Fodinicurvata sp. EGI_FJ10296: one gene and its partner. The protein of the gene in region 1 interacts with the protein of each later gene in a pairwise test. Links are inferred from orthologs where the notes say so. Each region holds a gene or a part of one and is shown on either strand. Other genes may lie near its edges.

What was found. Proteins that work in one complex are often made in the same cells at the same time.
Region 2: the proteins of hflK (region 1) and ftsH interact in binary tests that used the Escherichia coli proteins (3 or more experiments, as listed by UniProt). The link is inferred for Fodinicurvata sp. EGI_FJ10296 from one-to-one orthologs.

What each region holds. Positions count from the first base shown.
Region 1 is NZ_JBFCVL010000003.1:38,566-41,436, reverse strand. The notes cover bases 27-2,871. They hold hflK (FtsH protease activity modulator HflK), read left to right. Parts: upstream 27-884; coding sequence 885-1,859; downstream 1,860-2,871. Other genes in these bases: hflC (protease modulator HflC), read left to right, coding at 1,859-2,871. Also shown: ABZ728_RS06325 (hypothetical protein), read right to left, coding at 1-16.
Region 2 is NZ_JBFCVL010000002.1:532,758-535,693, reverse strand. What follows is about bases 27-2,936. They hold ftsH (ATP-dependent zinc metalloprotease FtsH), read left to right. Parts: upstream 27-475; coding sequence 476-2,398; downstream 2,399-2,936. Other genes in these bases: folP (dihydropteroate synthase), read left to right, coding at 2,406-2,936; tilS (tRNA lysidine(34) synthetase TilS), read left to right, coding at 27-424. In the rest of the region: more of tilS, read left to right, coding at 1-26. UniProt on the Escherichia coli protein: Acts as a processive, ATP-dependent zinc metallopeptidase for both cytoplasmic and membrane proteins. Plays a role in the quality control of integral membrane proteins.

The sequences.
Region 1 (2,871 bases):
CGGAGAATGAACTCATCCTCATGATGCTCCGAGGGTCAATCTGGTTCTGCCGCGACCGGTTCCGCAACAGCGGCGCGATAGCCGCCCGGCACCGAGCGAATCGCAAGTCACCGGTCTCGCTTCCAGTACCGGAGGCAAAATCCCTTTGGCTGTCGTGAAGGCGGGGAGTGCGTACAAGGTTCATGAACACCATATCGGCAAAAACTACACTGCGGGACGGCTGACGAGAAGATCGACCAATGCGGCCGGCCGTGGTGCGTCGGGCAAGGTGCACCCTGTACCTCGATGGCCGGACCCGTTTCATACGGTCGGTCAACGCCGACCGAATCGGTACTCCATGCGGAGTCATCGATCCCATATGAATAGTCGGCTGCGAATTCGACTTGATTGGGGCATCGAAGCGGTCACTTTGCGATTATCGGGGGTGACATCCGGTGACGGTGTCATTGGTTTCGCAGGGTTTCGCATGGGCCGGTTCGCGGCGATCCGCGACCGCATTCGACCGTGCGGCAATTGGCGGCGAGACGAATGTGCCTTAACCGTGCCCCTTCGTGGCCGCAATAGTGTGCGGTCTGTCGGGATGCCGACCGGCCCTATTGACGCGGGAGTGGGTCGTTCAAGTCGATCGACCTTGCGTGGGGGGCGATTAAACCCCTAAAAGGAACCGGAAATCGGTCCTGAATTGGGCGAGCAGAGGGAACAGGCGCATGCCTTGGAACAATCAGTCCGGCGGCGGTCCTTGGGGCGGCGGTCGTGGCACCGGCGGTGGCGGCGGCGGCGGTCAGAGCCCGTGGGGTCAGCGCGGCAATAGTGGCGGAGGGGGCGGAGGTCAAGGGCCGACGCCCCCGGATTTCGAAGATATGCTCCGCCGGGGTCAGGATCGCATGAAGACCATGCTTCCGGGTGGCTTCGGTGGGGGGCGCGTCATCGGCATCGGCATACTGATCGCGATCGCCGCATGGCTCCTTACCGGTTTTTACCGGGTTGAGCCGTCGGAGGAAGGGGTTGTCACCCGGTTCGGTGAGTATGTGCGCTCGGAAGGATCGGGGCTCCACTATCATTTGCCATATCCGATCGAAGCCGTTCAGACGCCGGAAGTTACCCGCGTCCAACGCATCGATATCGGGTATGTCGGCGTCAACGAGGGACAGATTCGCGAGATTCGCGAAGAATCCCTGATGCTGACGGGCGATGAGAACATCATCGACATCAATTTCACTGTGTTGTGGCGAATCGCCAACGCCCGCGATTATCTTTTCAACATCCGCGAATCGGAAACGACCGTGAAGCGGGCGGCGGAATCGGCGATGCGTGAAGTCATTGGCCAGACCGATATTCAGCCCGCGCTCAACGAGGCGCGGTCGCAGGTGGAAACCATGACCCGTGGTCTGGTTCAGGATATTCTGGACAGCTACGGCGCCGGCATCGAGATCACCGAAGTCCAGCTTCAGAAGGTCGATCCGCCCCAGGAAGTCATCGATGCGTTTAACGACGTGCTTCGTGCGCGTCAGGATCAGCAGCGGCTCCGCAACGAGGCCGAGGCCTATCGGAACGACATCATTCCAAGGGCGCGCGGGCAGGCCGAGCAGGTCATCCAGGAGGCTTCCGCCTATCGCGAGCAGGTGGTCAACAGCGCCCAGGGTGATGCGTCCCGCTTCACCGACGTCCTCGACGCCTATAACGTCGCGCCGACGGTGACGGCACAGCGCTTCTATCTCGAGACCATGGAAGAAGTCATGACCGGCACCCGCAAGGTCATTATCGACCAGAACAGCGGCGCCAATGGTGCGGCAGGCCAGGGGGTCGTGCCTTATCTTCCGCTCGACCAGCTGCGGCCGCGGACGGGAGGGCAGAACTGATGCAGAACAAGAAGCTCATCATCTTCGCGGGCCTGCTCGCGGTCATCGCCTTCATCGCCGCCAACAGCCTGTTCATCGTGCGTGAAGGCGAACAGGCGCTTGTGCTGCAGTTCGGTGAGCCACGGCAGGTCTATAGCGATCCGGGCCTCAAACTGAAGATTCCGTTCGTGCAGACCGTATCGTTCATGGAGAAGCGGGTCCTGGCGCTCGATCCGCCCGCTGAACAGGTTATCCTTTCGGACCAGCGCCGGCTCGATGTCGATACCTTCATTCGCTTCCGAATCACCGACCCGCTGCTGTTTTACCAGACCGTCAGAACCGAGACTGTCGGCCGCGAACGGCTGACGCGGACGACCAATGCCGCATTGCGTCGAGTCCTCGGCAACGCGACCCAGTTGGAGATCCTGTCGAATGAGCGCGCCGGCATCATGCAGGAAATCCGACAGCAAGTGGACACGCAGGCCGCAAATTTCGGCATGGAAGTCGTCGATGTCCGCATCGGCCGGGCGGATCTGCCGGAAGATACCGAGCAGTCGGTTTTCGATCGGATGAGATCGGAGCGTGAGCGGGAAGCTGCCGAATTCCGCGCCCAGGGTGAAGAGCAGGCCCAGCAGATCCGGTCGCGGGCGGAGCGTGAGCGTACCGTCATTCTGGCAGAGGCGGAACGTGAAGCGCAGATTCTGCGCGGACAGGGCGATGAAGCCTCGATCCGTATTCTGGCAGAAGCATATACGGCGGACGAAGCGTTCTTTGGCTTCTACCGTACGCTCGAAGCCTACCGGACATCGCTGAATACCGACGATACGACGCTCGTCCTGTCGCCGGACGGCGACTTCTTCCGTTTCTTTCAGAACCTTGACGGAGGCGGCACGCCGCTTCCGGCGCGGATCATGGAATCGATCGAGGGCTCCGGCGCCAATGGCGACGAAACCCAGCCGCCGGCTCCCGACGAGTCCGAGGAAACGCAGGAACCCGAAAACGAGGACGCTGACGCGCAATCCTCTGTATTCGA
Region 2 (2,936 bases), on another replicon or contig:
TGGCGATACGGTATTGTGGGACAACCGCTTCATGGTTGGTCCGGTACCGGTGGCTGGATGGGTAGTGGCGCGGCAATCGCTCACGGACCTTGGCGGGACGGCCAAAGAGGCCCATCTGATCTCTATTGGCCGTACCTTCTGCTGTGGCGGTGTACGGGGTACGGGTGATAAGCTTGCGACAACTCCGTTCCTGAGCGACGAGGCGGGGCGTCCGATTGCCGCACCGCTCATTGCGAACCAGAAGGTTTCGGCGGTTGTTGGCGATAGTGCCGGCGGGGCGATCGGCGCGATGGGCGGAGTTGACGGGCCTGCGGAAGGCCCCGGAATAGAGCCAGGCGAGGTTTTCGGCATCCGCTGGGCGCCGAGGATTCCGCCGGATCGGCCAGCGTTCGCCGTTGTTGGAACGGCGAACCGCATTATTTAGTGTAGAGGGGACGGGTTTCGACCCGGCGGTGAGGATGAGAGGCGGTGAGACGTGAATAATCTCGGCAAGAATCTGGCGCTGTGGATCATTATCGGTCTGCTGCTGGTGGCGTTGTTCAACCTTTTTCAGGGATCGGGCGAGCAGTCCGCACAGCAGTCGGTTCCCTATAGCGATTTCGTGACCGCTGTCGATCAGGGCCGGGTTTCCGACGTCACGATGAAGGGCAACCAGATCACCGGCAGCTACCAGGATGGGCGGACGTTCTCCACATACGCCCCTCCGGGCAGCGATGTGGTTCAGCGGTTGACCGAAGCCGATGTCCGCGTGTCGGCGGAGCCGGATGACAGCAATATGCCGTCCATTTTCAGTATCCTGCTGTCCTGGTTCCCGATACTTCTGCTGATCGCGGTCTGGATTTTCTTTATGCGCCAGATGCAGGGCGGCGGTGGCAAGGCCATGGGCTTCGGCAAGTCCAAGGCCAAACTGCTGACCCAGCATCACGGGCGCGTGACATTCGACGAGGTCGCCGGCATCGACGAAGCCAAGCAGGAGCTGGAGGAAGTCGTCGAGTTCCTGAAAGATCCGCAGCGCTTTCAGCGTCTCGGCGGCAAGATCCCCAAGGGCTGCCTTCTTGTCGGACCTCCCGGCACAGGTAAGACGCTGACAGCCCGCGCGGTCGCCGGCGAGGCCAATGTGCCGTTCTTTACCATTTCGGGTTCTGATTTCGTCGAGATGTTCGTCGGCGTCGGCGCGAGCCGTGTGCGCGACATGTTCGAGCAGGGCAAGAAGAACGCGCCGTGCATCATCTTTATCGACGAGATTGACGCCGTCGGCCGTCATCGCGGTGCCGGACTGGGCGGCGGCAATGACGAGCGTGAGCAGACGCTGAACCAGCTTCTGGTCGAGATGGACGGGTTCGAGGCGAACGAGGGCGTTATCCTGATCGCCGCGACCAACCGGCCTGACGTGCTGGATCCCGCGCTTCTGCGTCCCGGTCGTTTCGACCGTCAGATCGTTGTGCCCAACCCGGATCTGGTCGGGCGCGAGAAGATTCTGAAGGTCCATATGCGCAAGGTGCCTTTGGCGCCGGACGTCGATGCAAAGGTTATCGCGCGGGGAACGCCCGGTTTCTCTGGTGCCGACCTCGCCAACCTTGTCAACGAGGCCGCCCTGCTGGCGGCGCGGCGCCGGCGGCGGGTCGTCGGCCAGCAGGAATTCGAGGACGCCAAGGACAAGGTCATGATGGGCTCGGAACGCCGGTCCATGGTCATGACCGAAGAAGAAAAGAAACTGACGGCCTATCACGAGGCCGGTCACGCGGTTCTCGCGGTTCATGAAGAAGCGTCGGATCCGATTCACAAGGCAACGATCATTCCCCGGGGACGTGCGCTCGGAATGGTGATGCGACTGCCCGAACGTGACCGCGTCAGTCTTGGCAAGCATAAATGCCAGGCCGATCTGATCGTCGCGATGGGGGGCCGGATCGCGGAAGAGCTGATCTTCGGGCCGGAGAAGGTGACTTCGGGGGCATCGGGCGACATTCAGATGGCCACCAATCTTGCCCGCAAGATGGTGACTGAATGGGGCATGAGCGAAAAGCTCGGCATGCTTCAGTACGGGGCGCCGGAGCAGGAGGTGTTCCTCGGCCACTCGGTGACCCAGTCGCAGAATATGTCCGACCATACGGCGCAGTTGGTCGACGAGGAGATCCGGCGGATCGTCGACGAAGCTTACGAGCGGGCCCGGAAGCTGCTTGTCGACAATATCGATCAGCTTCACAAACTCGCAAATGGGCTTCTCGAATACGAGACCCTTTCCGGCCAGGAGATCGACGCACTGTTGCGCGGCGAGGATATCGTCCGCCCCGAGCCGGATGACACGCCGCCACCGCCGAAACGTCCGGCGGGCAAGAAATCCTCGGTGCCGACCGGCGGTGCCAAAAAGGGCTTTGGCCCCGAGCCCGCAGGTACGTGAGGTCGGAATGATGGCCACGAACGGCAGCGCCGGGGATCCGGCGCTGCATGCACAAGCCGACAAAAGCCCCGGTCTCGACCGGGGCTTTTGTCGTTGGTTGGCGGATGATCCGTCCGCGCGGCTGTATCTGCGGCCGCTGCCGCTCGCAATTTCTCCCGGCGGTTTCTGCGAGAGCGATCTGGGCGGCGTGCCAAAGGCTAGCGGGCTGCCCGGTGCGTTGCCGTTGGCCGGGGGGCCGGTGCAGTTCGCGCAGATCGAGGTGATCGTTCGCCCGGCTTCCGGGGACGGATTGGCCAACCCCGGCCGGGCTGTTGCAAACGCGGACGACGTTAGAGACTGGGCGCGGACGGTGGGGCGCGAGGACGAGGTCGCCCGGCGCCTTGCCAATCTGACGGCGCCGCGCGCGGCGCTGGCCGGGCTATCCCTGGACAGGCCGCGTGTCATGGGAATTGTCAATGTGACGCCGGACAGTTTTTCCGATGGCGGCGACTTCAGCGACCGGCAGTTGGCGATCGATCACGGCCGATCGCTCGTCGAC